DNA from 4 places in the Bacteroides sp. RCH18 genome. Region 1 is predicted to be linked to each of the others. Evidence: riboswitches for the same ligand, from Rfam matches in the RefSeq annotation. Region 1 holds a riboswitch; each other region holds the start of a gene.
The links. A riboswitch is a leader RNA that binds a small molecule or an ion and turns the genes downstream of it on or off. The one in region 1 is predicted to bind cobalamin.

Region 1 (8,012 bases):
CATAGCCCAGCAGGCATTCATTGACGCTACGCACCGAAAACGTACGTACCCGTTGTCCCAAGTCTTTCCCGTTCATCTCCACTTTTACAGCTACGCTCACCGGTTCCGCCTGTGCGTTATTCTTCAGTGCCTCGTAATTCCAGATGATATCGGGATAAATAGTATATTCCGTCCTCGGCTTGTTCAGCACAAATTCCGACACGGAACGGGAAAAGAAAGGGGTCTCGGCAACCTCTATCCGCACCCGGCTGTAAGCAGTCCTCGACTTCACCCGAACGGCGATGCACGATTTCGGATCTCCGAGGCAGGTAGAGTCCGAAGGAGTAATCACCTGCGCGTCCGTAGTGGCAACCGACAGGATGGCAGACGGAAAGATATTTCCTCCCAGATCGTCCACGATCTCAAAACCGGAATTAAAAGAAGTATATTTAAAGACGGAGATTCCCCCGATGAGAAGAAGCAGTACAATCACCCCTCCTACCACTTCGCGCCTGTATCGTTTCAAGTCTATTTTTATCATGATCTGCAAACTGTGTATTTATTATCCTATCGCTACACAAAGATAACAAATAACAGACGGTTTTTCCTCGCATATCCCATAAAAACTTTCAAATATCATCCCGATGCCCGCATTCAGCGGAATGTAATACGATTGTAATATTTGTTTCATCCGCCCGTAACAAAGTCTCCTCATCTTTGTACCGAAATAAAAAAAAGCTTAACTTTGTCATATCACATTAATACATATATCATATGAACGATTACCGTATCTTAGTTGTCGACGATGAAGAAGACCTCTGTGAGATTCTGAAATTCAATCTTGAAAACGAAGGTTATGAAGTGGATACCGCCAACTCCGCCGAAGAGGCACTGAAGATGGATATCAGTAGTTACCACCTGATTCTTCTGGACGTGATGATGGGGGAAATCTCCGGTTTCAAGATGGCAAACATGTTGAAGAAAGACAAGAAAACAGCCAGAGTGCCCATCATCTTCATTACAGCCAAAGATACCGAAAACGATACCGTGACAGGCTTCAATCTGGGAGCGGACGATTATATCTCCAAGCCTTTCTCCCTGCGCGAAGTGATCGCCCGTGTGAAAGCCGTACTGAGGCGTACCGCCACGATGGAGGCGGAAAAGGCGCCCGAACGCCTGACTTACCAGTCACTCGTGATCGACATCACCAAGAAGAAGGTAAGCATAGACGACGAAGAAGTGCAGTTGACGAAAAAAGAATTTGAAATACTGCTTCTGCTGGTGCAGAACAAAGGACGCGTCTTCTCCCGTGAAGACATTCTGGCGCGCATCTGGAGCGACGAAGTATACGTACTCGATCGTACCATTGATGTGAATATCACCCGTTTACGGAAGAAAATTGGCGAATATGGCAAGTGCATCGTTACCCGACTGGGATACGGATACTGCTTTGAGGCCGAATAATCAAGAAGTATGAATCTACCTGTCAAGCAAAAACATTTCCTCTCTTTCAGCCGGAAGTTATTCCTTTCGGTGATCTCGCTGTTTCTGGTATTTGCCTTTTGTTTCATCGCCTACCAGTATCAACGCGAAAGAGAATATAAAGTCGAGTTACTCAACACGCAGCTCCAGAACTATAACAGCCGCTTGTACGAACGGCTGAACAGTAATCCCGCCATCGAAGAAACGACTGAAAAGTATATCCGTGACCACGCGTTGGAGGACTTGCGCGTCACACTGATCGACTTGCAGGGAAATGTGATCTATGACAGTTATCAGACTACCGACCAGCAACTGGAGAACCATCTCAACCGCCCCGAAGTTCAGAAAGCCTTGAAAGACGGAACCGGTTTTGACGTACGCCGCACCTCGGAGACCACCGGGCTACCGTATTTCTATTCGGCAACCCGCTACGGAGATTATATCATCCGCTCGGCACTGCCATATAATGTAAGCCTCATCAATAATCTGCAGGCAGACCCGCATTACTTATGGTTTACGGTCATCGTATCCTTGCTGCTCATGATGATCTTCTACAAATTCACCAACAAACTGGGAACCTCTATCAGCCAGCTCCGCGAGTTTGCCATGCGTGCAGACCGTAACGAACCGATAGAGATGGCGATGCAGTCCGCTTTTCCGCATAATGAGCTGGGAGAGATTTCGCAGCACATCATCCAGATATACAAGCGTCTGCACGAAACGAAAGAGGCACTCTACATCGAACGCGAGAAACTGATTACCCATCTTCAGATTTCGCATGAAGGGCTGGGCATATTCACCAAAGACAAAAAAGAGATTCTGGTCAACAACCTCTTTACTCAATACAGTAACCTGATTTCGGACTCTAACCTGGAAACGACAGAGGAAGTATTCGCCATCAGCGAACTGAAAGACATCATTCATTTCATCAACAAGAACCAGCAGCAACGCTCGCGGGGAAAAGACGAAAAGCGTATGTCCGTCACAATCAACAAAAACGGACGCACCTTTATCGTGGAATGTATCATCTTTCAGGATGCCAGCTTCGAGATTTCGATCAATGACGTCACGCAGGAAGAAGAGCAGGTGCGTCTGAAGCGCCAATTAACCCAGAACATTGCCCATGAACTGAAAACTCCCGTGAGCAGTATCCAAGGTTATCTGGAAACGATTGTCAACAACGAGAATATCTCACGTGACAAGATAAATACGTTCCTCGAACGGTGCTACGCACAAAGCAATCGCCTCAGCCGGCTGCTACGCGACATATCCGTACTGACCCGCATGGACGAAGCCGCCAACATGATAGACATGGAACGGGTAGACATCAGCGTACTGGTAGGGAACATCATCAATGAAGTTTCTCTGGAACTGGAAGAAAAGCACATTAGCATCGTGGATTCATTAAAGAAGGGTATCCAGATCAAAGGCAATTACTCCCTGCTCTACTCCATCTTCCGCAACCTGATGGACAATGCCATCGCATACGCCGGAACCAATATTCAGATAAATATCAACTGTTTCCGTGAAGATGAGAACTACTATTATTTCAGCTTCGCAGATACGGGCATCGGTGTCTCTCCGGAACATCTGAACCGCCTTTTCGAACGTTTCTACCGGGTGGACAAAGGGCGTTCACGCAAACTCGGCGGAACCGGTTTAGGGCTTGCCATCGTAAAGAATGCCGTCATCATCCACGGAGGAAACATTTCTGCCAAGAATAATCAAGGCGGCGGACTGGAATTTGTCTTCACGCTGGCGAAAGAGAAATAAACCGGTGAAAAGTCTGTTCGAAGCGCTCATTTAAGAAAGGCAGAGGCAGAAAATAAGGAGATTATTTTGATTAAAATAAAAAGGGAATTATCTTTGCCTTCATCGTACCTATACAAGTACAATTAAAAGAACTGTAAGTCATGAAAGCAAACATACATTATTTATTTATTCTGTGTCTACTCATCTTAGGTTCCTGTAAAAACGGGAATGCTTCAAGTCAAAGCAAAAACGAAACGCCGCAAGATACCATTAAGGCTATTAAGATGCCCGCCATCCCGCAAATGATGACAGCACCGGAACAACGAGCCGACTTTCTGGCCAAGCATTATTGGGACAATGTGAACTTTGCCGACACCAACTATATCCACCATCCGGAAGTAACGGAGCAGGCGTGGGCAGATTATTGCGACTTGCTGAACCACGTACCGCTTGAAACGGCCCAACAAGCCATGCGCAATGTAATCGACCGGACCAATGTGGACAAGAAGGTGTTTACATATATCACCGACCTGGCGGACAAGTATCTGTATGATCCCAACTCCCCCATGCGCAACGAAGAATTTTACATACCGGTACTGGAAGCGATGATAGCCTCTCCTGTATTGGACGAAACAGAGAAGATACGTCCCCAGGCCCGTCTTAAGCTGGCTCAGAAAAACCGTATCGGAACCAAAGCGCTCAACTTCACTTATACCCTGGCCTCCGGAGCACAAGGTTCATTATATCAGTTGAAAGCGGAGTATCTTCTGTTATTCATCAATAACCCCGGCTGTCAGGCATGCACAGAAACCATAGAAGGGCTGAAAAACGCTCCCGTCATCAACCAGCTTTTACAGGAAAAGAAGTTGGTACTTCTCTCCATCTACCCCGATGAGGAACTGGACGAGTGGAAAAAGCATCTGAGCGAATTTCCCAATGAATGGATCAACGGATATGACAAGAAGTTCACCATCAAAGAGGAACAGGTCTATGACTTAAAGGCTATCCCGACTCTATATCTGTTGGATAAAGACAAGACTGTATTGCTTAAAGATGCCACCGCACCAGCCATTGAAGCATATCTAATGCAACATCAATAGTTTATTTTCCAAATATTTGTTCCACCCGTTGATACAAAAAGTTTCACGCTTTGGAACTAATAGTTTCATGCCTTGAAACCATTGGTTTCAAAGGTTGAAACTTTCTGAAGCTACTGTCGATTAGATTAGCTTGACCGTATGATTGGATCAAAACAACCGCATGACCGGAGTAACCCGACCGTATCAGTTACTCCAATCCACCCGTTCTTTCAAGAAGTATTAACTCATTTATTGGCCAATAATAAATGAGTTATCAGCCATTAACACCTGATTTCTCAATTATTAATAGCTGATATGTCAATCTTTAATAGTTGACGTATCAGGTGTTAACATCCTACAAATCAGCCTACAGCACTACAAAACGCCACACAATTCGATGCACCGGAGTGAGGGCAACCATTTGCTCTCATACCTGCCACCACACTTGCTGCCATACTTGAAACAGCGATGAATAAAGGGATACACAGGAATTGTTAGAGCATGAGAGCAAAACTGATGTTGTTTTCTTTTTGGTAGAAACAAATAAACTATATATCTTTGTCCCCGCATTGGTTTGCGACTCTCATCACGAGGGAAGCGATTAAAAGGGAATCAGGTGTAAATCCTGAACAGTCCCGCTGCTGTAAGTTCCATAGATATGTTGCGAGCAATCTACTCAAAGCCACTGGAAGGGTATTCCGGGAAGGCGCCCGCAACAGGAATAAGTCAGAAGACCTGCCATGTAAAATCCGTTTCACTGCTTTCGAGGAAAAAGCGTTGAATCTAATGACCCGGACCATTCGTCTATCATTTCATTCATCACTCTGATTCAGAGAAAGTATGTACAAACTAATAGACTCTGCCAAGTTTATTATGTGTGTCCGGTCGAAGCGATTTCGCCCGGACACTTGATGGACATATTTTATTTACTTAATATACAAAACATGAATTGTAAAAAGCTATCCAAGGCGTTACTGTTTCTGATAACAGCGCTTGTTATTGTGTCTTGCTCGAAAGACGATTGTGACCTGGACCACATTGACAAACTACAAGGATTGCCTGCTCTGAAAGGCGGCACTTTCCCCGAAGAGGATTTGACACTCAATGTCGGAGAACAATATGTATATGCCCCTAAGGCAAGTAGTCCGCTGGATATATACTATCAATGGTATCAGAATGGAGAAGATATGTCCACAGACCCGTCATTCACATTCAACGCCGAACATCCCAGCCGTTCCAAAGTTATTTTAGAACTCAGCAATGACCTGGGAAAAGTGACATTAGAAAATAAAGTAATGGTTCCGGGAGCGGATTACTCCAAAGGATGTCTGATTATCAATGAGGGATGGTTCGGACACGGATCCGGAAGTATTTCATTCTATAATTATGAGAAGAACAGCATTGAACACTGGTGCTATAAAAATCAGAATTTCGGAGATGTGCTGGGAGTTACCTCACAATCGGCTACTTTGTGGAATGGGAAGTTGTATGTCTGTTCAAAAGAAGATAATCAGTTGGTGGTGATGGACCCAAAGACTCTGTATGCTGAAAATAGCTGCGGCAAACTGGCTAATTATCAAGCCTATGAGTTTATCGGTTTGAATGACGATTATGGAGTAATTACTCATGGAGGATATTTCAGCCGTGTCAATTTAAAAACGTTTGAAACAATTACACTGGTAGCGGTAGGAAATACGTATACCGGAACAGGTAGCGGAATCGCTTATAACGGAAAACTCATATTAAATGTGAACTCCTCCGGGTGGGGAAGTCCTAAAGTGTATACCATAGACATTGCAGAATTATGTTCACCCGATCTCAAACCTACAGATAAAGTCGCATTCCGGGAATTAGACATTGCAACCTATGGTGGTACTCGCTTTGTACAGTGTAAAGATGGAAATATCTATACTGTAGAAACGACCAAAGACGGTAAAAACAATCTGGTAAGAATCAATGCTGATTTTTCTCTGGAAAAGGTTGCTATGCGTGACGATTATTCTCCCTCCTCGTTCGGCGCTTACAGAGAAGCCAGTTTCTGCGGCACTCCTGAAGGAATATTCTACTACATCGCAGGAGGAAAGATATACAAAGCTACTTTTGACAATCCCGCCCCTGAGGAAGCACTGACCGACTATACCAAAGAAGGTTACGGATTCTATGGCGCAGGCATCCGCGTCAATCCAAAGACCAACGAATTACTGGCCATGTACCTGACCGGAGACTATCAGAAAAATCTTCTGGTAAGATTCAACGCCGCCACAGGAGAAAAGATATCAGAAATAGCATACGATGGCTATTATTTCCCGGCTACATTCATTTTTAACTAATAACAAGACTCTGAAACAAGATGAATAAACTATATACCACTTTATTAATAGCCTGCCTTGCAGCAGGTTTTACCGCCTGTAACGACGACGATTGCGAAGATTTGCACCTCGGCAATCTGGCACATTATCCGAACGTACTAAAAGGAACTTTCCCGACGGAAACTCAAGTACTGGAATTGGGAGAAACACTGGAGATTACTCCGGAACTGCTTAATCCGGAAGAAGCCACTTATTCATGGCTGGTCAATGGAAAAGAGTATTCTACAGAACCAACCTTTAGTTACAAAATAGACAATCCATGTCGCGCAGACCTGACATGTATCATCAAGAATAAATACGGAAAAGTAGAAATGAGCACAAGTTTCAGCTCTAACCATGACTTCTCCAAAGGATTCTTCTACATAGCAGACGGGACATTCAATTTCTATGATACGGAAAAGAAGGTTACTTATCCGGATTGTTATGCTTCCTTGAATGCCGGTAAAACTTTAGGCATGGGCAATTACGACTCTGCAAATATCATTCACAGCAACGGAAAGTTCTATATACTAATAAAAACCAGTACATCAAACAAAGACCATTTCTATGTTGTCGACGCCAAGACCCTTTATTACGAAAACTCTGCTGTAGTAGGTGCAAACCTAAGCGGTCTGACCATTCTGAACGAACAATATGGATTAGTGACAGGTAATGGCATACGCCGTATCGACCTAAAATCTCTGAACAATGTCGAAGTCAAGGATGAGTATATGTTCTGTTTTTATAATAGCATGGTCTACAATGGCAAAGTGCTAACCAATGACACTTACCAGAAAGAGTCCAAAGTGAAATATTACGATGCAAACGAGCTTATCTCAGCCAAAGAAGGGGAAGCACCTGCTGCTACGGAACTTAATATCATCCAAAAGCAAAAATTCAACTTTGTGTCAGCAAAAGACGGCAATGCCTATACACTTGAATCCACCGATGAAGGATGTAATATAGTAAAGATCAGCAAGGATTTTACTTCTTTAGAAAAGACTCCGGCCACTTTCCAACCAACAAAAGGAGGTTATTCAGATCCGACCGTCCGTATGGCAGCATCCGAATCTGAAAATGTTATTTACATTCCTTCGGCAGACAATGCAATATATAAATATATAATCGGAGATTCCGGTTCGCTAAACGAACCTTTCATTACCGCTGACGAGTCAGGACTTCCCATTACATCCTTGCAGTTAAATCAACAAAGCGGAGAATTATATGTAACTTATGCTAAGAAATGGGAAAATGGAAATAAAATCGTCGTTTACAGCAAAGACGGAAAGGTTCTCCACACAGTAGACTGTGGCGAGAGCGTCCCTTCACAAATATTATTCAATAACTAAATCAACATAGAAAAATGAAAAGA
Region 2 (8,012 bases), 770 kb from region 1:
TAGGCTGTGGTTTCCTGATCACTGTCATCCCGTTGCTTATCATCGGTGCAATTGCAAGACTATATTATAAGGTAAACTACTTCACTCTGATGGGATTGATAGCCGGTAGTAATACGGACCCTCCCGCACTGGCTTATGCCAATCAGGTGACATCCAGTGATGCTCCGGCAGTAGGATATTCTACAGTTTATCCGTTATCTATGTTCCTTCGTATCCTGACGGGACAGATGATATTACTGGCGATGATGTAAAGCGAACTTAATTAAATAAATAAAGCCGGCTAAATTCTTTCTGAATTAGGCCGGCTTTATTATTATCGGGATTTTGTTTTCTTCTTCAATTACATTCCAATCTGTAGCTTTTTAGCCACAAACTCTTCCACAAATCGCACCGTCTCCTCAATTCCCAAAGAAGAGGAATCAACACACAAATGATAAGTAGCCGCTGCTCCCCATGTTTTATAACTGTAGTAATTATAATACTCCGAACGTCTCTTATCCGCTTTTTCTATCATCTCTTCCGCAGCTTCCTCATCAATACGATGCATCTGACACAACCGTGCGATACGATCTTCTTTAGTAGCCGAGATAAAGACATTTGCACAACGGGGATGTTCCCGTAAAATATAGTCGGCACAACGCCCGACGAACACACAGGATTTTTCTGCCGCCAGACGACGGATGACATCACTCTGCACCTTAAATAAAGCATCATTGCTCAGACAGTTGGTACATGGCATTGCCCCTTCACTGATGAAAGGAAAACGCATACCGAACAGTCCGCCGATAATGCCTTGCGAGGCCTTTTCATCTGCTTTTTCGAAGAACTCCTTACATAAGCCGCTCTCTTCGGAAGCCAGGTTGATCAGTTCCTTATCATAAAAGTCGATTCCCAAACGGGCTGCCAACTTCTCTCCTATTTCTTTTCCGCCGCTACCTAACTGGCGACCGATATTGATAACATAATTACCGCTCATAGTACATTTTGTTTTATGGTTTGATAGCAAACATACGACTTTTTTCCAAAAGATGCACCATTATACAAAAGTTATATTTAAAAGAAACAATCGGAAAGCATCCTTTTTCATATATACTCTGCCAATAATACATCTACATGGCACGGGAGTCCGGCTGTCACCCGCCTATTTTTTCTTCTTGCCCCACTTGGGAGTTATACCGATAAAGAACTCGAAGTTAATTCCCGGCATCGGACGAGATAATACTGAAAGATACTCTTCGTCAAAGAGATTATTGACTGTCCCTTTTAAGGATAAATCCGCCCAACGGAGTGAGAATCCTTTTTCAAGGGTCACGTTGCTCATAAGATAGGGTGGAAGATGTCCCGTATAGGATACAGCATTACTCGTCATTGTATAACGTTCGCTATAGTAACACCATTTATAAAGAAGCCCCCAACTGCGATATGTCAGCCTGCCTGATAATGTAGCTGAATATTCGGGTATGTATGGCAACTGCTTCCCTACTGACTGGTCAGCCTTGCTCGTAGGCTCACCTTCATTAATAGAAGGAGTCCACGCAAATGTTCCATTTAATCCAAGCTTCCATGCTTTATCAATCGCAACTGCATAATCAGCCTGTACTTCCACGCCATAGGCGTGTACTTTTTTAAGATTAACGGGTGAATAAAATCCCTTCGACGTAGGTAGCCAAATAATCCAGTCGTTTATATGTTGATCAAACCAAGAAGCCGAGCCGGATAATGTATAAACATTATCCTTACCCACAGAAAACGACAGCCCCGTTTCATAAGTAAATCCACTTTCATTATTCAATGCCGGATTGCCACCCGGCAAAAAATAAAGGTCATTCAATGTCGGAAAACGATAATTACGGGTAATAGAAGCCTTTGCCATTATATTGCCTCTTTTAGAAAGAACATAATCTACAAAAAAGGCAGGAATAATCGGTGCCCATTTAGTCCCGAACATTTCTCCCCGCAGAACCAATGACATACCCAACCGATTGACCGGTTGCCATTTTAATGAGACATTGCCCGACAACTCAACACGCCCTTTATCAAAATAAACAATAGAATCATTCTTCCTTCCCTGACCATACTTATCGTTCTTATTATCATCTCTATTCAGATCTTTATCCAAACTATTCACCAAATGCTGATGAGCCGACACACCCGCTGTCAAAAGGAGTTTATCTGAGAAAAAATACTCTCCATCCAACTGCCCGTAGAAAGTATTGACTTTACTACGCGAACGCGTCATTGTAGCCATTATACCATTTCCCAAATCCCGCTTATAGTCGTATGCCAACCATGTATGCACATAACCTCCCCTTGCCGATACTTTCCAGTTTTCACGCGTATGATCCCATGATAAAACACTTCGCAGTGTATGTTCCCGTTGTCGGTTCTCGAAATCCATAAGATCACCCTGATCGGTCGTCAGTAATGCCAGTTCACGGTTAGAATCAGTATACCACGCATTCAGTCCGAAGCGATCACCTTTACCCGTATTGTAATATACCTCCTGTAAAACGTGCAGATCTTTGTATGCGCCACTACGATTACGTTCTATGGGATAATACTGTTCGATTATATTATATTCATCATCATAAATATTCTCTTTCTTATCATGATTACGATATTTATAATCATTGGGCGACGACTGATAGACCGCCCGCGTCGAGACCTGCCAATGTTTATCTCCATACTTCAATTGCAGAAACTCATCGAAGGTACTAAATGAACCGATACCTTGAACATATTGCATTCCGAAGCCTTCTTGATGAGCAGGCACTGTAGATAATTTTACCAATCCTCCCAAACCACCACCAGCCATATTCACCGACGAAGTGCCATGCAGCAAAGAAGCGTCATCTATAAAATAAGATGGAATCATCGAAAAGTCAGTCATCCCCAACATCGGATTGTTGATACGCATACCGTTCCATGTTACCTGTGTATGTGAAGCGGACGTTCCCCGAAATGATACAGTAGAAAGCGTGGCACGTCCGTAGCTTTTTACAAAAATAGAAGAATTGAAAGTGAGTATATCCGCCATTGACAAGGCTATATTTTCCTTAAGCACAAGTGAATCAAATTTGGTCTGTTGCACACCTATATCTTTCATCGGGCGCTTTCCCAAAATTTCCACTTCACGAATGACAACTCCCTTTTCCGCCCAATTCTTATTGTCGTTGTGTTGTTGTCCACTCATTATGGATGGAAGTAATAAAAGAACTCCTACAAACTGCACTAATAATATATTTCTTCTCATATTCTTCTCTACCGATTACTTCCAACAAAATGCTCCAGGAATAATTCCAACATAAAACTCATCCACAAGTTCCCCATCCTCCGTATAGCGATAAATCATCCCCTGCTGTTGATAATCAATGGCGTCAGCCACATAGACATCTCCGTTTTTCGGACTAACCGCCAGACCATAATATTTCGTATCACGGTACTTGAGAAAAGGACGTACGGGAACACGTTCTTCATCGACAGACATACGCCAGATATCTTTGTTAATCCAGTAAAGCTCATCACCCGCACCATTAAGCTGTACTTCCGAAGGAGCATCTCCCAACTGAAACTTAAATTGTTTCTCTATTTTAAATGTCTCGGCATCAATGCGATAAAGCGACGGCTCCTCATATCCGTATGGACTTCCTTTATACCCTCCATCAGTAATCGTCCACATCTTGAAGTTCTTATCCATCACTAGAGAAGTAGGTTGTATACCTACAGTAAGCTGATCTACCACCTTGTCCGTTGTAGTATCTATCTTTAATATACGATTCTGATAAGACCAGCAATTCACATACACATACTTGCCATACTGCACCATTTGCTCTGTCGAGCCTGTTTCCATCGTCATATCCGGACATTCGATATATCCGGTTATCTGATAAGTTTTGGGATTGACAATAAAAATACGATAGTCCCATATTTGTGTAATATAGGCTTTCTCATCCGAAACAAAATGAATATAGCGTGGAGAAGTAAGTCCCGTTATGCGTCCCACCTCTTTAAATGTATTGGTGCTAATAGCGAAGACTACGTGAGAATTATTCACTACCACCCATCCAATAGTGTCCCGGACAATCATTGATTGTGCTACATCACCCAGCTTCATCGCATTAGCCCGGTAAAAGATCTCATTCTCCACCTTTTTCGTTTCCGGATCATAATAAGATAAGGTAGCATTACCGTATTGAAAATTCCCCTCATTCATAATGAAAAGTCCATCTCCTGTAGCCCTGAAAGGCTCCATCTTGCCATAATCCCATTTCATACAACCGACAAAAGCCGTCAGACAGAAGACAATAAATAAAACAGAAAGTAAAATTCGTTTCATAATTAAAAGTGAGAAAAGGTTATTAACTAACTTGTCGCATCACTCTTCAGACATCTGCCGGCAAATCAAGATTTGCGACAAATATCAAACATAGCATTTGTACCGACCGGTTGAATGAGGAATCAATTGAATATAGGAATGAACTATACCAGTTGATTTCTACCCGAAAACCCGCGGGTATAAATCTGCAGCGTCAAGGCAGGTCTTCTGACTCGTCCCCATTTATCACGCCTTCCCAGTGATGTCACCAGTGGCAAAGAATGTGATAAACTCATCTCCCGAAAGAGAGGACTTACAGCAGCAGGTACTGTCCCGGATTTACACCGGATTCCCTTTTCATCGTTTTGGAAGGTTAGACAACTCCAAATACGAACCTTGCAGGTGCAAAGATACTATAATTATACTTCACGCCTCACTTCTCCCCTGTCTTTTTTTAACAGGAACAAATCTGATGAACAGAATCTTTTAAAATGACGTCACTATGAACATGTATATATGATAAATATAGGATAGATAGTCTTTATAGTGAATTACGAATATTTAAATTCCAAGGATTCTCAATTGTCTCAATCGTTTTTTTATTAATAAGAGAAGCCATCGTGCGTCCCATCAATTTGAAATCAGTAGAAAGAGTAGTAATCCCTCCTGCCAGCACTTCTTTCAAAGGGGTATCATTATAAGATATAATACCGAAATCTTTTCCCGGAACTAACTGCTGACGGTCAGCCTGCTTCAACAAATTGACCAAGTCTCTATCATTAACAACCATAAACACCTCCTGCTTTACAATCTCCCTTCCCTGAATTTCGCCAATGCACTCATGCGTAAAGCCATGCTCTTTACAAAAAGCCCGTAATCCGTCATAACGTTCAAAAGGTTCTTTCGAATCTTTCTGAACCATTACAATATGCTTGTACTTTCGCAAGTTGGACAGACCATACACTAATGCTTCATAAGTATCTTTTTCAAAGTTCTGGAATACAGACGAATATTTCCCTTTCAATTCCGAGTGATAATGATCGAGTAGAAATACGTTTCCGGATAAACTCTCCAGTAAAGGACCAATATCGGCAAATTTGCCGGACATTATAATATAGGTAGTATATTTATGGTTTGCATTATTCACCAAAGTCTCAAACACCTTCCGATTATAGTTATGAAAATAAAGATCAACAGTAGCTGAATTGCCTACTGTCTCCATAAAAGAATTATAAATATCTTCTTTAAATTCATTGAACTCATTGAAAAGCAGAAATATATTGTGTTTGAACGGAACACGCGTACTTACGATATAATACCCGACTCCAGGATTCGATTTAATGATACCTCTCGATTTCAATTCTCGTATTCCGGAAAAAACAGTATCACGAGACAAGCCGTACATTTCTCTAAATTCATTAAGAGAAGGTATCCAGGCACCTTTCTTTAATCGTCCTTCATTAATCCCGTCGATCACATAATCAACTACCAACTTATATTTTGATTTATTGCTTTTCATCGTTCGTTATTTTTGCGCAAAGATACAAATATCACAGCCATACTGGTACGGAGTGGTATGTGTTTTACAACATACAGACCAGTTCGTACTAGTCAAAAAGAATATTCTATCTTTGCGGCAGATTCATCCTCATATAAATTAGAAAGTTAAACATAAAGTTAGAAACATGAAAAGTACAAATCTACTTAAATCCTTGGCAGTGATAGCAACACTATCCGGAACTCCACATAGCGCGGTACAAGGACAGACTGGGAAAGTACAATTTGCGGACATTGAAAACGTAAAAGTGAACGACGCATTCTGGAGCCCCAAATTTAAAACATGGAATGAAGTAACCATCAATGATGTACTAAACAAATTCGAGGGTAAACACACCAACACCCCGGAACAGCACAATGCTTTCTGTAATTTTGATAAAGTGGCCAAAGGTGAACGTGGCACACAGGGACACTTCGGAGAGCCGTGGTTCGACGGACTTATCTATGAATCGATTCGGGGTATTGCAGATTATCTGGTCATGTATCCGGATAAAGCACTGGAAACACGTATTGACAGATATATCGACCGTATCGAAGCAGCACAAATGACAGAACCAACCGGATACTTAGAGACTTATACACTTCTGAAAGAACCGGAACACCGTTGGGGAGACAATGGTGGTTTCCTCCGGTGGCAACACGACGTGTATAATGCCGGCATGATGATTGAAGCCGCTGTGCATTACTACAAAGCAACCGGAAAAACCAAACTGTTGGAAGTCGCCACCCGCTATACAAATTACATGGCAGACTATATGGGACCAGCACCCAAGAAAAATATCGTTCCCTCTCACTCCGGCCCGGAAGAAGCCATTATCAAACTATACTGGCTATTCAAAGAACAACCGGAACTTAAAAAACAATTATCAGTGTCCGTAAATGAAGACGCTTACTGGAAGTTAGCTACTTTCTGGATTGAAAACAGAGGGCATCATTGTGGCTATCCTTTATGGTTGACTTGGGGCAATGGCAAATCCGAAAAATGGATCAGAGATGCCCAATATAATGCTCCTGAGCATGGCGAGCATAGTCGTCCGACATGGGGAGATTATGCTCAAGACTCAATTCCGGTATTTGAGCAACAAACCATTGAAGGACATGCCGTACGCGCCACACTATTAGCAACTGGTATCACTACTGCCGCTTTGGAAAATCATTCACCTAAATACATAGAAACAGCCAAACGCCTTTGGGACAATATGACCGGTAGACGTATGTTCATCACAGGAGGAGTCGGCGCTATCCACGAAGACGAAAAATTCGGTCCAGACTTTTTCCTTCCTCCGGGTGCCTATCTGGAAACTTGTGCTGCCATTGGCGCCGGATTCTTTAGCCAAAGAATGAACGAGCTAACCGGTAAAGGAATGTATATGGACGAACTGGAACGCGTTTTATACAACAGCTTGCTTACCGCAGTTTCACTCAAAGGAGATAATTATACCTATCAGAATCCCTTAAACGCGGAGAAACACAATCGTTGGGAATGGCATGGTTGCCCTTGCTGTCCTCCAATGTTCTTGAAAATCACATCTGCTCTTCCGGGATTCATCTATGCATCAGACAAAAAAGGAGTTTATATTAACCTGTTCATAGGCAGTGAAACAGAAATCAAGCTTTCTTCCAAAAACAGCGTACAATTAAAACAAGAAACATCCTACCCTTGGAAAGGCAAAGTCAATATTTCCGTAAATCCACAGAAAACAGACAAATTTCCGATTAAAGTACGTATCCCGGGATGGGCACAAGGCATTGAGAATCCATACGAGCTTTATCAATCAAACTTAAAAGGAGCGCCCCAACTGTTCGTCAATGGGAAATCTGTTCCAATTAAAATCGTTGACGGTTATGCCGAAATCAATAGAAAGTGGCAGAAAGGAGACCTAATCGAGCTTGAACTACCTATACAACCCCGCATCATCACCGCACACACTAACACAAAAGACTTGAGCAACACAGTTTGTATAGCTTCCGGTCCTATCATCTACTGTTTTGAAGACGTAGATAATCCGGATTTCAAAGATTTCCGATTAAACACAAATGCTCCATTGGAAATCATTTATCAAAAGGACTTACTGAATGGAGTGAATATAATCAAAAGTAACGGAAAAACGACTGCTATTGCTATTCCTTACTACTCGAT
Region 3 (8,012 bases), 780 kb from region 1:
TGTATAGGAGAATCGTAATTCTTTCCGTTGACTTCCAGTCTTAAGAACATACCGTCTTCGTATTCTACATTCTCTATAAAAATATTCCATTGATATTTCTTTAGTGGATTGACATCGGATAGTTTTATTAAAATAGGAAGTTGTATTCTGCATTGTCCTGCCCAGTAAGAAGAGCCAGCCCATTCTGCTGTAGGTCCCGGTATAATGTATGGAAAATCGGCCGGTGTGTGTGCGCCTGCATAAAAATATTTTTTATTATCCCCAAAGCCGGAGATAATAAATCGATCTTTTCCATCCGGTGCTAAGGCAAACTCCTTGGATGAATTATCTGTTTTGCCAAGTTGCCAGATTGTGTTGTGTTGTGGAAATACATTCGCAATACAATATATGAAAAAGATAATTTGTAAAATAGTTCGTTTCATAGTAGCTGGATAAGATGTTTTTATTAAGACATTATTTCAAAGTAATTTCTTCTTTTACAAAGGCTTTTACCAACATTATTCTTTTGTCGGGGTTTTCATTTATGATTGTATATGATCGGGCGGCAGCAGGGATGACAAAAGTCTCTGCATAATTGAAGCGTTGTTTCATGCCGTCCTCTGTTTCAATGCAAACGGAGTCTCCTTCTACTATCATAAATACATGGCATTTATTTTCTGTATTCATTTGAATACGGTCTTTGAAGGTGTAACGATATACATCATAAAAATGCTCTTTATGGGTAGGTAGATGCTCTATGGTACACTCCTGATTTTCTTTCATGATATATGGATGGCATATCAATTCCTGGATTACTTTTTCCCCTTTTCTTTCAAAATATAGATTATTCATTCCGTGTTGAATGTTTAGAGGTCGTGGTTTCCCGTCTAATCCCATGCGTATCCAGTCGTACATTTTAAATGTGAAAATATAGGGTGCGCTACTTATTTCCAATACCACGCAATCTTTTCCTGAAGCATGTATGGTGCCATTGGGAATAAGAAAGAAATCGTGCTTTTTAGCCTGGTGTTTTTGAACAAACCTTTCTATCTCTACCTTCGTCGCTTTTTGTTGACTTTGTTCCAAGGTCTGTTGGAATTCTTCAGGGACGATGTTGTCTTGAAAGCCTAAATATACACATGGAGAGTTTTTACAATCTAATATGTAATATGTCTCATCTTGGGTGAATGGCATGTTAAAATGCTCTTGTATATATCGGGGGCGTGGATGGCATTGGATAGAAAGATTATCTCCGTCAAAGGTATCTAGAAAGTCGAAACGTATTGGGAAATCGTACTTAAATGTTTCCGAACATTCTCCTAATATGTTCTGATAATCACTATACATAAGAAAATCGAAAGATACTTCAAGTCGATATCCGTCGCTCTCCAGCATTAGTCCGTTTTCAAGTACCATCAGTTCAAAAGACCATGCCAGATTATTCACTTCCTTATTTAATCCTTGAATATGATTTTTCATCCATTGTCCTCCCCAGGCACCAGGTTCGAACCATGGACGAACTCTGAAGAAATTGCGGCTCATTTTGTGTAATCCTTCTCGTAGGTCATTTCCTGAAATCATTAATAGTTCATCCCATTCTCTTTGTCCGTCAATAAGTAGGTCAATCATAGGCAGGCATTGCTTTTTGTGCTTATTAAGAACAATCCAGTCTACAAAATATAGTTGTTTGTAAGCCTGTTGATTGTCTTTTCGATAATCTAATCCTAAATTATTGATGGCTCCGGCGCGCATTCTAAATTGAATCTCATTTTTAGGAACATCAATATAAATCAGGGGAGCTTTCCATTGAGATAGGGCTGCTCCTGTACCTATAAATATATTTAAATCTGCTTCTGGGTCAGGTTGTATGGAATTAAGTTTATTTTCATTAAACCAATTAACCAAATGCTTATCAGTAATGGTGCCGAATAACGGATTATCTCCTCCAAGATAAGGAGCAATCATTTTTTCAATAGTCAGTGGATCTTTCATTGCTACACTGGTATGAAAGAATCGCACATTCTTTCCTCTTTTTCTGAGTTCTTCTCCTAACTTAATGATTAATTCATCCCAGAAGATTCCAATATAACCATCAATTATTATTTGGGAATGTTTTTCTATCCAGTCCGCTAATTGGTTTATACCCTTTCCAATTTTGCCTTTTCCTAATGGAAATGCCGGATATATATCATATTCGCCTGATGGGGTGGCAGTAGAGTTAGTGGGTGCAATAAATTGCTGTGTGTGTCTTTTCTCTTTTGTATTTTTCATATTTTCAAGTATGTTGCTTGTGTAAATAGCAGATCCGATTAATGGCGACATATCCCATAATTTACAGATATCTATTTTAGTGATTAAATTGAGTTTCTCTAATTGAGATTGAATATTATCTAAAAAGAAGTCAGAAGCTTTTGCTATATTTCCTCCTATAATCAGTTTCTCCGGTTTAAATTTTAGTAGGAATGGAGTTATGAATTCTACGAAATTTGAAGCGAAGTTTTCAAATAATGACTGTGCATTATTGTCTCCGTTCGAAGCGCGTAATGCGATTTCTTTTACGCCAGTTACCTTTTTATCTGGAAATAGCATATTCCATGTATTTACAAACCATCTTGTCGAAAAATAGTCATCTGCCATTCCGTCTCGGTAAGGTATGTTGTAGAGATATCCATGTTCAGGTATTCCTTCTGTCAGTTCGGTCAAAACAGTATCATTTTCAAGAAATGTACTTCCAAGTCCGGTGCCGATTGTGACTATAATGCTTCTACTTGTGTCTTTTGCTGCTCCTGCATAATACTCTCCAAGGGCATAAGCGGATGCGTCATTTATGAAAACAGTATTCAGGTCAGATACTTTTTTAATTTCTTCTTTAAGGTTAAGGCCGAAAAGTGACTGAAACTTGGGCACACCATAAATGGCAACTATCCCTTTGGCATAGTCGCAAGGACCGGGCATGGCTATACCGATTCCGCCTAATTTAGATAGGGGTATACGAGTTTGAATGTCAGTAATAACTTTTCTGACTTTCGTAATGATGCTTGATGTTGAATCTGTGGCATTCAGCTCTTCGTGAGATAGTATGTTTTGATGAATGTCATTCGTTAGAGGGTTGACGATTCCACCTTTTATATGTGTACCACCTATGTCTATTCCCAAATAATACTTCATAGCTATTATGATTTAATTAATTAGTATGTCTGAACATATAAACATTTGCAAATGTATTCTTTTTCTTGAAAAGAACAAAAAGTATTGCCTGTTTTTATTTTTATTTTTATCTTTGTAAAAAAGTTAATCATGAAGATATTAGTTAACCATAACAGCGCAATCCCCCTTTATCTTCAGATAGAAGAACAGTTGAGGACTATTATCAAAGGGGAGGAATATAAACAAGGTAAAATGCTTCCAAATGAGATTGATTTGTCTAAACAATTGGGCATATCTCGTAATACCTTGAGACAGGCGATTAATAACCTTGTGAACGAAGGATTACTGATGAGGAAAAAGGGAGTAGGTACAGTTGTTGTAAATTCAGCTGTATGTTCCAAAGCTCAGAATTGGATGAGTTTCACACAGGAAATGAAAACTTTGGGAATTGTACCAATGAATTATGAACTTCATGTTAGCTGGACAAAACCTACAGATGATATAGCCCTTTTTTTTAATGCTCCTGATGTAAAAAGAATACTGAAGTTAGAGCGTTTACGTGGAAATCAAGAATACCCTTTCGTGTATTTTATATCCTATTTTAATCCTAAAATAGGTTTGACAGGAAGTGAGGATTTCTCCAGACCTCTTTATGAGATATTGGAAAGAGATTATCATGCTATTGCAAAAGTTTCTAAAGAAGATATTAGTGCCAGACTGGCTGACAAGTACATTGCTGGTAAGCTTGAGATAAAGGTCGGAGATCCAATTTTGGTGCGTAAAAGGTTTGTTTATGATCCGGAAGGATGTCCATTGGAATGGAATATAGGATATTATCGTGCGGACAGTTTTATTTATTCACTTGAGTTTGAGAGAAATATTTGATCTTATACCCATAAAAAGTGAAGATTATAAGGATGCCCGAATCCTGCTTAGTGACTGAGGTGTTATCCACAGATAAGACGCAATGTACTTTAAAGGCACATATTGCAACAGCTTCGGAGTCTCCTTAATAAGAGTCAGGTAACGTTCCTTTGCTCGTGGACTGCCGGAGTTGATAAGCCAGTTTTCTTGCAGAAGAAGCTGGTGATCCATCAGCCGCAGTCCCAGATTGGCTAGTCCGATGGAAGAATGATATAATTGATTCAAGGTTGCGCGGGATATGCTGTAGGCTACACTGTCGCACATTGCTTCAATATTAATCAGCGAATAAGCATTGTCTGCATATCCCCAGACGGAGAAAGCAGCTTCTCCGTCTGAAGCGAACCAGATGGTGGTATCTGTTCCGTCTTTGTGGTAATATGCCCGCCATATTCCCGTTTTTATAAAATAAAGATTGCTGTTCTTTGTTCCTTCGCGCACAATGAGGTCTCTCTTTTTGAAATGTACTTCCTCCATACAGTCCAGTAAAGTCTGTACGTCGCTTTCCGATACCTTGTATCTGTCGCAAAGTTTTTGAACGAATGCATCCATGATGCAAAGATACTCATCGCCGGTGGACCATGAAACGATCTTTGAAATAAATTCCGATAATATAGAGAGTTGTTAACAATTCCGCCAGCGGAACCGCCAGCCATATTCCCGGTACTCCTAAAACAGGAGGAAGTGCAAAGAACCCGATCAGCATGAATATCACTCCTCGCAGAAGAGTGATGATGGTGGCTCTCTGGCCTCGTTCGATGCTCTGGTAATAACCGATGCCTATCATATTGACGGCAAAGAATATGAATCCAACCCCAAAATAAGGAATGCCATTGATCGCAATATCAAAGGCCGGATAGCTTCGGTCAATGAATAACGAGACAATATTCTGACGGCATAGAACCGTGATGATGAAAAAGCTGATTCCGCAAATTAGAGCTGTACGGATGGCAAGATGCAGGGCTTTTTGAACCCGATCCGGTTGTCCGGCACCGAAATTGTAGCTGATAATCGGTTGTGCGGATTGTGCGATGGCATTGTACACCATAAAGATGATGGGGAAGAAGTAGCAGGCAATGCTGAACGCAGCTACTCCGTCTTCTCCGAGATGATGGATAAAGACATAATTCCCCAAAAACATCATGCAGGCGATGGAAGCCTCACTGATAAAAGCGGAAGTTCCCAGTTTTATCATATAGCCACCGTTACGGAGCGTCAGCATCAAGCTTTTCAAACTTAGCTTGATACGATACAAGTGAATGTTGCGGGAGAATCGTGTAAGATAGATTACGGTCATCAATCCGCCTACTACTGTTCCCAGACTGGTGGCAAAAGCGGCACCCATCATTCCCCAGCCAAATTCAAAGATGAATATATAGTCTAATATAATATTGAGTATAGCTGCGATGGCATTACATATCATGGCATAATTGGGCGATCCGTCCAGCCGGATAAAAAACATACCTGTGCCCAGCAATTCGTAGAATACGAGGAAGGGCAGATACCAGACCATATATTCTATGACAAGCGGCAACAGTCTTTCTGAACTTCCGAGTAAGCGTCCTAATGGCTCTACGAAGTAAAAGCATAAAGCGGACATGACTAATACGATGAATGCGGAGAATACAAGTGCCTGAGTAATGTTGATACTTGCCGCCTTGCGTTTGCCTTGCGACAGATGGATGGAAGCGACTACCGATCCTCCGATTCCGAACATGAGTCCGATGCCCGCTGCAATCATAAAAAGCGGGGCTGTAATATTGACGGCAGCCAATGCGTCGCTGCCAATTCCCTTACCTACGAATATACCGTCTGTGATGACGAATATAGCTGAGAACACCATTCCCAATACCGTAGGAACTAATAACTTACGGAACAATTTAGAGATGTCCATACTACCGAAATCAATACTGTCTTTCATGACTTTTTATCTTTAGTTTGTTGAAAACGGCTGCAAAGGTAGGGGTATGGAAGGAGATAAAAATTACCATTTGGTAATTTTTATCTGTCATGTTTGTTTTTGTTTAATCAGGATATGGAATATGAAATTTTTAATATGTAATGGCAATGTCGTCCACGCAGAAATAAGTGGGAGTGTTTATCCACATTCCTTCGCCGTCGGAGCTTGTCATATTAAAATTGAGTCGGTGTACTTTGCCCAGTGGTGTTAAATCTACCCGTTTCCATTCAGTAAGAATGCCGGCTGCATCTTGCGTACGGAAATCTGCCAGATAAAATTCGACTTCTCCTGTAATTGTTCCCGCTGTATTAACACCTTGGATTGTGAGTTTGAACCAATCCTTATCTTCATAGGAGAATTTTTTCCCAAAACCGTCTCCATTGGTCATAGATAGTACTGCATAAGTGTTGTTAGTAATGTAGGCATGGTCTATTTCGTACTCGGCTCCTTCTGTCTGGAAATACATATAAGCTCCTGATGTACCATAACTGGTGGCATAGCTTACAGCGAAAGTTGCTGAGCCGTTATTTCCTCCGTTCTTTTGATTATCGTCTCCATAAAAAACGCTGCATTGATTCATATAGTCAGCTTTTGTCTTGTTATTCCATTGCGAGATGGCAATTCCTCCGGATGCAAAACCATATCCTTGGGTCGTCGTATTGAAAAACAAATCGGAAGATACGTCATGATAGCCTTTATATAATTCCGGGGTTGAACCGGTATAATTTGTGTAGAGATTATCTCCGTATGCTGTCGGACCGGCAAGATATTTGGCATCTACATCCTCAAAGGTTATCAGATAGAATGCTTTTACCTTTATGGATGCCGTAACTGTTGTTTCGTTAAGCCCGGTTGCTGTAATTTCAATCGTACCGTTACTACTCATTCCTGTTTTCCCTTTTTCCGGAGCTGTTACAGTCAGTTTGCTATCTTTAATACTGGCTTCCCAACCGTTGGGTAATTCAAAAGAGGTGGAAGCTACTTCTTTTAGAGTGATTGGAAATTCGCGGCTTTCTCCATAGGTAAATTCTTCTGTTTCTTCTGTTGATAACTCTACAGAGGGATTTCCATAAGAGATGGGATCATCATCCGATGAACAGGCTGTCAACAAACAAATAAATACTAAAACGGAAAATAATTTTCTCATACTTTTCTTTTTATAGTTAAACATAAAATAATTTTGCATCTCTTATAAAATCACATGATCAAAGCTGATTGGCAGACTCTGATTCTGTTATCCCAATGACAGAATAAGCAATTGTGCCGTCAATACTCACAGAAGCTTCGTCAGCGGATATATGGTAATATATAGCCTACTGCCGGAGCATCGGAGGATGTCAGGTCATTGGAGTATGTCCATAAGTAAATTATTTAATAACTCTTGCCGTTTTTCTATTCCACGAGTAAAAACAGCTATTTGAAACTGAATGGCAGGTCTTCTGACTGACTCCCTTCCTGATGCCTTCCCGATCTGAATTTATCATGACAGTTCAGTGGCAAAAGTATATATCAAGAAGTTGAATGGAGCTTCACAGCAGCGGGACTGTCCGGGATTTTCACCCGATTCCCTTTTCATTTGAATAGTCGATATCACTATTCAAAAACCAATTCGGGAGCAAAGATAGTCGAAAATATAAATAAAACTAGCACGAAGACTTATAAAAATAAGTGGTTTAGGGGGAATGTTTTTACTTGATTCTTATTTTCATCTCCTGCGCATCAAATGTGATTGACTCGTTGCGGAACAATCTTTCTATATGCCCGCTCGTAATCATTTCACCGGTAGGCAGGCTGTAGAGTTGTGGATTATCAATCAGCATGATTGTGTCGCAAAGTGAGAGAGCGATGTCCAGGTCGTGTGTGGAAAACAGGATACACTTTCCTTCCTTTTGCGTCAGCTTCCGGAGGAGCAGACAGAGTTCGTAGCGGTTGGGCAAGTCAAGGAAGGCGGTAGGTTCGTCAAGCAGGATGACAGGAGTGTCCTGTGCAAGCGCACGGGCTATCA
Region 4 (8,012 bases), 600 kb from region 1:
ATGCAAAATGAATGTCAATCAGGAATGGAGAAAATGCATCAAACTATCGGATGACGAAGGAAAGCATACAGGCAGTCCGGAGGAAGTACAGGCTTGCCTATACGAACTGAGGCTGGCGAAATAAAGACCGCTCTGAACAGAAAGCCGGGGTACGGGCATAAAAAAAGGAGCAACGCCTTGCTCCAACCTTTGTTAACCTTAAATCTAATACTATGAAAAACACAGTGCAAAGATACGTACTTCTGTGTTATTAGCAAATTATCCAAATAAAAAAGTATGTTTTATAACACGATTTAAAACTTTCATAGAAAAACATCCCTTTTTATTAATACTTTTTCAAGATTTAAACTCCTTGACTGCTCTTCCCAATCTTTCCAGCGTCAGTTCGCCGGATTGTCTCCAGAGCTGTTCACCTTTTCTGAAAAGAATGAATGTAGGAGTGGATTCAATAGTATAAAAATTAGCGAGATCACTTTCCTCGTCTACGTCTACCTGTACTACCTCGACTATCCCTTCCATCTCTTTCTTGAACTCTTTAATCAAAGGCTGCATACGCTGGCAGTGAGGACACCACGTTGCATAAAATTCTGCCATTACCCAGTCATCACCCGCCAGTTTCTCTCTGTTTCTCGTATCACGAGCTATTTTCTTTTCTTTCATATCGATTCTCCTTTTAATTAATTAGTGGGAGTCTTAACAATACAAAAAGAGGAAGGTTTAACACATAAACATTAATACACAGAGATTTAGTTCTATTGGAAAAGTAAAGGAGAGGAAATCTGCCGGAGCATTCATTGCACAAAACTGAAACTTTCGTGCAAAAACAGAACACAGTATTCAATATTTATTTATCTTTGCCCCCCGAAATGGTTCGGAGTCCGTGTCCAACGGACAACGATTAAAAGGGAATCGGGTGTAAATCCCGTACAGTCCCGCTGCTGTGAAGCTCTATACAATGTCTTATTAATGAACTAATTTATCGCCACTGATGTTATTTTGGGAAGGCACTATAAGACAAGAGTCAGTCAGAAGACCTGCCACTTCGCGTAAAGCGTTCTTCTGCCTCGTGGGTTAGGAGAAAGAACATCATTTGTTAAGCCCCAAATCAAGAAAATACTGTGTTTCTGTCGGATGGACTATGTCTGTGAAGATGGGAAGGCATTAAATAAGTATGTACTTAATTGAGTAAAGTATGATAAAAAAAATCTTAGTAGCCAATCGCGGTGAAATTGCCATAAGGGTGATGCGCTCCTGCCGGGAGATGGAGATAACGAGTATCGCTATTTTCTCCGAAGCAGACCGGACCGCAAAGCACGTGCTCTATGCCGACGAAGCTTATTGCGTAGGACCGGCAGCATCCAAAGAGAGTTATCTGAATATAGAAAAAATCATCGAAGTGGCAAAGGAATGCCATGCAGACGCTATTCATCCGGGATATGGTTTCCTGTCCGAAAACGCGACTTTCGCCCGACGCTGTCAAGAAGAAAATATTATTTTTATCGGACCGGACCCCGAAACGATGGAGGCAATGGGCGACAAGATATCCGCCCGTATTAAAATGATCGAGGCAGGAGTCCCTGTCGTTCCCGGCACACAGGAGAATCTGAAAAGTGTGGAAGAAGCCGTAGAACTCTGCAACAAGATCGGTTATCCGGTGATGCTGAAAGCATCTATGGGCGGCGGCGGAAAAGGTATGCGCCTTATCCACAGTGCGGAAGAGGTGGAAGAGGCTTATACGACTGCCAAAAGCGAGTCACTTTCTTCGTTTGGCGACGATACCGTTTATCTGGAGAAGTTCGTGGAAGAACCTCATCACATTGAATTTCAGATTCTGGGCGACAAACACGGAAACGTGATTCACCTGTGCGAACGCGAATGTTCCGTACAACGCCGCAACCAGAAGATTGTGGAAGAGACGCCATCGGTTTTCGTGACGCCCGAACTGCGTAAAGATATGGGTGAAAAGGCGGTAGCCGCCGCCAAAGCGGTCAACTATATCGGTGCAGGCACGATTGAGTTCTTGGTTGATAAGCATCGCAATTATTACTTCCTCGAAATGAACACCCGTCTGCAAGTAGAACATCCGATTACGGAAGAAGTGGTCGGAGTGGACTTGGTGAAAGAGCAGATCAAAGTTGCCGACGGCCAAGTGCTCCAGTTGAAACAGAAAGATATCCAACAACGCGGCCATGCCATCGAATGCCGTATTTGTGCCGAAGACACGGAAATGAACTTCATGCCGAGCCCGGGAATCATCAAGCAGATTACAGAACCGAACGGAATCGGTGTTCGTATCGACAGTTACGTGTACGAAGGATACGAAATCCCGATCTATTATGACCCGATGATCGGCAAACTGATCGTATGGGCTACCAACCGCGAATATGCCATCGAACGGATGCGCCGCGTACTCCATGAGTATAAACTGACAGGGGTAAAGAACAACATCAGCTACCTGCGTGCCATCATGGACACTCCGGACTTTGTGGAAGGCCATTACGACACAGGTTTTATCACCAAGAACGGCGAGCATCTGCAACAATGCATCATGCGCACCAGCGAACGTGCCGAAAACATTGCCATGATTGCTGCCTACATGGATTATCTGATGAATCTTGAAGAAAACAGAGGTGACGCAACGGACAACCGTCCCATCAGCAAATGGAAAGAATTCGGTTTGCACAAAGGTGTACTTCGTATCTAAACTAAAAACAGCATTCAATTATGGAAATTCATATAGGAGACCGCGTAGCGGAAATAGAGCTCGTCAGCAAGGAAGACAATAAAGTGGTACTTACCATTGACGGAAAACCGTTTGAAGCAGATGTTGTGATGGCCGAAAATGGCACCTGCAATATTCTGATGGACGGTCGCAGCGCAAACGCACAACTGATTCGCCGCGAAAACGGTAAAAGCTATAAGGTAAATACGCATTATAGCAGTTTCAATGTTGAAATCGTGGACAGCCAGGCAAAGTATCTGCGTATGCGCAAGAAAGGCGAAGACGAACAGAACGACCGCATCACTTCCCCAATGCCGGGAAAGGTGGTGAAAATCCCTGTTACGGCAGGGCAGGAAATGAAAACGGGAGATACCGTCATCGTCATCGAAGCCATGAAAATGCAGAGCAACTACAAAGTGACTTCAGATTGCCGCATCAAGGAAATTCTGGTTCAGGAAGGCGACAACATCACCGGTGACCAGACATTAATAACATTAGAGCCGATTGTATAATACTAAAAACGGATTGCATCATGGAAGAAATAAATAAAGCATACGCCACGTTCCAGGAACGTGACCGCATCGCTTCCCTCGGTGGGGGCGTGGAAAAGATTGAAAAGCAACACGAAAGCGGAAAGATGACTGCCCGCGAACGCATCGAAATGCTGCTCGACAAAGGTACTTTTGTTGAACTGGACAAGTTGATGGTTCACCGCTGCACCAACTATGGCATGGACAAAAACAAGATTCCGGGAGACGGCATCGTATCCGGTTATGGAAAGATTGACGGGCGCCAGGTATTTGTTTATGCCTACGACTTTACAGTCTACGGAGGTTCACTGTCCGCTTCGAATGCGAAAAAGATTGTGAAAGTGCAGCAACTGGCATTGAAGAACGGTGCTCCGATAATTGCGCTGAATGATTCCGGTGGCGCACGTATTCAGGAAGGAATTGAAAGCCTTTCCGGCTATGCGGATATTTTCTATCAGAACACAATGGCAAGCGGAGTGATTCCTCAGATTTCGGCTATTCTTGGTCCGTGTGCCGGAGGCGCCTGCTACTCTCCTGCCCTCACCGACTTCATCTTTATGGTGAAAGAAAAGAGTCACATGTTTGTGACAGGTCCGGATGTGGTAAAGACTGTGATTCACGAAGAGGTAAGCAAAGAAGAACTGGGCGGTGCCATGACACACAGCAGCAAAAGCGGTGTCACTCACTTTATGTGCAATACCGAAGAAGAACTGTTGATGAGCATTCGCGAACTGCTTTCCTTCTTGCCTCAGAATAATATGGACGAAACGAAAAAGCAGAACTGTACTGACGAGACCAACCGTGAAGATGCCGTACTCGACACCATCGTCCCCGCAGACCCGAATGTACCATACGACATGAAGGATATCATCGAACGGGTAGTAGATAACGGCTATTTCTTCGAAGTAATGACTAACTTCGCAAAGAATATCATCATCGGTTTTGCACGTCTGGCAGGCCGTTCGGTTGGTATTGTCGCCAATCAGCCGGCCTACCTTGCCGGTGTTCTCGACATTGACGCCAGCGACAAGGCAAGCCGTTTCATCCGTTTCTGCGACTGTTTCAACATTCCGTTGATTACTTTCGAAGATGTGCCGGGATTTCTTCCCGGATATACGCAGGAGAACAACGGTATCATCCGCCACGGTGCTAAAATCGTTTATGCATTTGCCGAAGCTACTGTCCCCAAACTGACAGTCATTACCCGCAAGGCATACGGCGGCGCGTATATTGTGATGAACTCCAAACAGACAGGTGCAGATGTGAACTTCGCTTATCCGAGTGCGGAAATCGCAGTCATGGGTGCGGAAGGTGCGGTAAACATCCTGTTCCGCAAAGCGGATGCAGAGACAAAAGGTAAAGAACTGGAAGCCTACAAGGAAAAGTTTGCCACTCCCTACCAGGCTGCCGAACTGGGATTCATCGATGAAATCATCTATCCGAGACAAACCCGCAAACGTCTGATCCAGGCACTGGAAATGACAGAGAACAAGATGCAGACGAATCCGCCTAAAAAACATGGAAATATGCCTTTATAAGTTATAGGCGATTACCTATAATAAAAGAGACTGTTTCAGTACAGGTGCCCCCACCTGTTTCTGAAACAGTTTCTTTTTTCATATAAAAAGCAGAAACGCTTTCACGCAAAATAGATAAAACTTTATACCTTTGCAGTATTACATTATGAAAAACCAGAAAATATGATTAACCTGAAATGTACATTTGCCGTCACGGCCGGATTGTGCTCATCTTTGGCCTATGCACAAAAACAACCGCACATTATCTTAATTATGACCGATCAGCAACGTGGCGACGCCATGGGATGCATGGGTAATGAATCTGTTATCTCCCCCCATCTGGACGCTTTGGCAAGCGAAGGAACGTTGTTTATGAACGGATATTCTTCGTGTCCCAGCAGTACCCCTGCCCGTGCCGGACTGTTGACCGGACAGTCTCCCTGGCATCATGGCTTGTTAGGATACGGTAAAGTTGCCCCCAAGTACAACCACGAAATGCCTCAGATGCTGAAAGATGCCGGATATTATACCTTCGGTATCGGAAAAATGCACTGGCATCCGCAACGAATCAAACACGGTTTCGAAGGAACGCTGCTGGATGAAAGCGGACGCCGGGAAGATCCGAATTTCATCAGTGACTATCGCTTATGGTTTCAAATACAGGCACCGGGAAAGAACCCGGATGAAACCGGAATCGGATGGAACGATCACGGAGCAGCTACCTATAAACTGAAAGAAAGTCTGCACCCTACTTATTGGACCGGTGAAATGGCTTGTCAGATGATACAGAATTATGATAACGGCAATCAGCCCTTATTCTTGAAAGTTTCCTTTGCCCGTCCCCACAGCCCGTACGACCCGCCTCAACGCTTTCTCGACATGTATAAGGATGCGCAGGTTCCCGATCCCGTCATTGGTGACTGGTGTGGGAAATACGCTAAAGAACTGGACCCCGAAAAAGCAGCCAAAGATGCTCCCTACGGCAACTTCGGAAATGAATATGCACGTCACTCCAAACGCTATTATTATGCCAACATCACTTTCATAGACGAACAGATAGGGCGTGTCCTCCAGACCTTAAAAGACAAGGGAATGTATGATAATTCCCTTATCATTTTCGTTTCCGATCATGGAGATATGATGGGAGATCACTACCACTGGCGAAAGACTTACCCGTATGAAGGATCTACGCACATACCTTATATTATTAAATGGCCAGCCAAAGCGCAAGTCGTTCCCGGCAAGGTGGATAATCCCGTAGAACTCCGTGACCTGCTACCAACTTTCCTCGAAATAGCGGGAACCTCCGTTCCCACCGACATAGACGGACGCTCTCTGCTATCTCTGGCTAAAGGTACAGAAACGGAATGGCGCAAATACATTGATCTGGAACATGCCACTTGCTACAGTGATGACAACTATTGGTGTGCCTTGACCGACGGAAAGATTAAATATATCTGGTACTTCTATACAGGTGAAGAGCAATTGTTTGACCTTGCCAAAGATCCCAAAGAACTGCATAATGCTGTGAACGACAAGAAATATAAAAAGCTGCTGACAGGAATGCGTGCAGAAATGATCCGCCACCTCAGTGAACGGGGAGAGGAATTTGTGAAAGACGGTCAATTGGTTGTCCGCAAAAAAACGATGCTTTACGGTCCTAACTATCCGAAAGAAAAGCAATAAATATAGCCTGCCCGGATGAAACGCATCACTTTCGCCACAAATTGTATCTATCATACAGATAAAATGGGAAGTTCTCAGTGACTGACACTTTATTTATCCGTCTAAGATTGTACAATTTGCGGTGAAAGTGATAATAAGTATTTTGCAAGAAGACGTTTTTCCCTTACATCAGATAAGGAGTGAGATACTTCACAAGGAAATATCCGCCGACTACCAGCCACACATAAAGTAAAAGAGCCAATACGAAAGGTTTGGCTCCGGCCTTTCTGAATTTATCGATGCTTGTTTCTGTTCCGAGTGCCGTCATAGCCATTGTCAGCAAAAAGGTATCCAGTGTGTTAATACCTGCCACCAACTGCGCAGGAAGCAAATCAAAAGAATTGAAAGCGATGACACCCATAAAACCTATTGCAAACCAGGGCACTGCAATCTTCTGAAACTTCTGCCCTTTCTGCACTTGTCTTTTCCTCGCTCTCGCCACCAGATAGGTAGTAATCAGAAGCACAGGAACCAACATCATCACACGAATCATTTTCACTATGATGGCAGAATCCGAAATACCGTTTCCCATCGCATCTCCGGCACCTACTACATGGGCAACCTCATGCAGGGTAGCCCCCGTATAAATTCCCATCTGATCGGGAGTCAGTGCACAAAATCCGTTCCGGTACAAGAAAGGATACAGAAACATGGAAATAGTACCGAAAATCACGACAGTAGACACGGATACAGCCGTTTTATATGGCTTTGCCTTGATGGTCGATTCAGCCCCCAGAATGGCGGCGGCTCCACAAATTCCACTTCCGATGGAAGTAAGTAATGCGATTCCACGGTCCATCTTCAGCAATTTACCCAAATAGATACCGCCACAAATAGTCACAGCCACAATAATCACATCGATCAGCATAGCCGGCAACCCGATAGCCATGACATCTTGAAAAGTCAATCTGAAGCCATATAAAATGATACCGATACGCAGAATCTTCTTCGAGCAAAACTGGATACCCGGCACCCACGTTTCCGGAAGGTGATTTCGCAGACTATTGGCATAAAGCATACCCAAAATGATACCGACAATCATCGGACTGAAAGAAATACTTCTTACAAAAGACATCTCGCCAATATAAAACGCAGCACAAGAAAATAATGCTATCAACAGGACACCGTGCAGCATGCTGCTTCTCTTTTCATTGAACATAAATGATTTGATTTAAGTGATACTAAATTATTTCTTTTTTGCAAAGGAAGACATTTTCCGGCAGACTGAATCACAGAATTTTATTATGTCGGATAATCCCTGGTTATACCCCCAAAGCGGTTATAACAAAAAAACGGCACCTCGATTCACATCGCAGCACCGTCACAACACAAACACAAAATAAAACACGACAAAACTACTATGCAATCTTACCTGTAATGCCGGGGAGGCATACCTTGCTTGACTTATCTATATTCGCATACCCATAAGAAGCTTTATCAGGCGATTTGCATAATAAATAACGCACCAATTCGGATTTTGTTCACAAGAGTTCTGAAAAAAATGAAGTTAAAACGGCT

Region 2: it holds a riboswitch for cobalamin, as region 1 does, so the genes downstream of both, ACHLI0_RS08560 (YncE family protein) here and ACHLI0_RS05495 (DUF5074 domain-containing protein) in region 1, are expected to answer to the same signal.
Region 3: it holds a riboswitch for cobalamin, as region 1 does, so the genes downstream of both, ACHLI0_RS08590 (DUF4465 domain-containing protein) here and ACHLI0_RS05495 (DUF5074 domain-containing protein) in region 1, are expected to answer to the same signal.
Region 4: it holds a riboswitch for cobalamin, as region 1 does, so the genes downstream of both, accC (acetyl-CoA carboxylase biotin carboxylase subunit) here and ACHLI0_RS05495 (DUF5074 domain-containing protein) in region 1, are expected to answer to the same signal.

Annotation. Positions count from the first base shown of each region.
Region 1 is NZ_JBIPTC010000001.1:1,363,556-1,371,567, forward strand. Features, by position in the region: gene ACHLI0_RS05475 (hypothetical protein) at 1-520, opposite strand, end outside; gene phoB (two-component system response regulator PhoB) at 754-1,443, shown strand; gene phoR (two-component system sensor histidine kinase PhoR) at 1,453-3,234, shown strand; gene ACHLI0_RS05490 (DUF5106 domain-containing protein) at 3,375-4,313, shown strand; cobalamin riboswitch at 4,845-5,049, shown strand; gene ACHLI0_RS05495 (DUF5074 domain-containing protein) at 5,237-6,622, shown strand; gene ACHLI0_RS05500 (PKD-like domain-containing protein) at 6,643-7,989, shown strand; gene ACHLI0_RS05505 (cell surface protein) at 8,004-8,012, shown strand, end outside.
Region 2 is NZ_JBIPTC010000001.1:2,130,493-2,138,504, forward strand. Features, by position in the region: gene ACHLI0_RS08545 (putative transporter) at 1-251, shown strand, start outside; gene ACHLI0_RS08550 (cytidylate kinase-like family protein) at 341-976, opposite strand; gene ACHLI0_RS08555 (TonB-dependent receptor) at 1,142-3,193, opposite strand; gene ACHLI0_RS08560 (YncE family protein) at 3,269-4,336, opposite strand; cobalamin riboswitch at 4,517-4,729, opposite strand; gene ACHLI0_RS08565 (GntR family transcriptional regulator) at 4,857-5,834, opposite strand; gene ACHLI0_RS08570 (glycoside hydrolase family 127 protein) at 6,001-8,012, shown strand, end outside.
Region 3 is NZ_JBIPTC010000001.1:2,141,337-2,149,348, reverse strand. Features, by position in the region: gene ACHLI0_RS08615 (GH92 family glycosyl hydrolase) at 1-422, opposite strand, end outside; gene ACHLI0_RS08610 (ROK family protein) at 454-3,147, opposite strand; gene ACHLI0_RS08605 (GntR family transcriptional regulator) at 3,277-4,011, shown strand; gene ACHLI0_RS08600 (Crp/Fnr family transcriptional regulator) at 4,036-4,599, opposite strand; gene ACHLI0_RS08595 (MATE family efflux transporter) at 4,613-5,968, opposite strand; gene ACHLI0_RS08590 (DUF4465 domain-containing protein) at 6,099-7,154, opposite strand; cobalamin riboswitch at 7,420-7,632, opposite strand; gene ACHLI0_RS08585 (ABC transporter ATP-binding protein) at 7,696-8,012, opposite strand, start outside.
Region 4 is NZ_JBIPTC010000001.1:1,965,482-1,973,493, forward strand. Features, by position in the region: gene pncB (nicotinate phosphoribosyltransferase) at 1-124, shown strand, start outside; gene ACHLI0_RS07860 (thioredoxin family protein) at 337-660, opposite strand; cobalamin riboswitch at 851-1,056, shown strand; gene accC (acetyl-CoA carboxylase biotin carboxylase subunit) at 1,193-2,704, shown strand; gene ACHLI0_RS07870 (acyl-CoA carboxylase biotin carboxyl carrier protein subunit) at 2,725-3,234, shown strand; gene ACHLI0_RS07875 (acyl-CoA carboxylase subunit beta) at 3,255-4,790, shown strand; gene ACHLI0_RS07880 (arylsulfatase) at 4,953-6,455, shown strand; gene ACHLI0_RS07885 (YeiH family protein) at 6,619-7,653, opposite strand.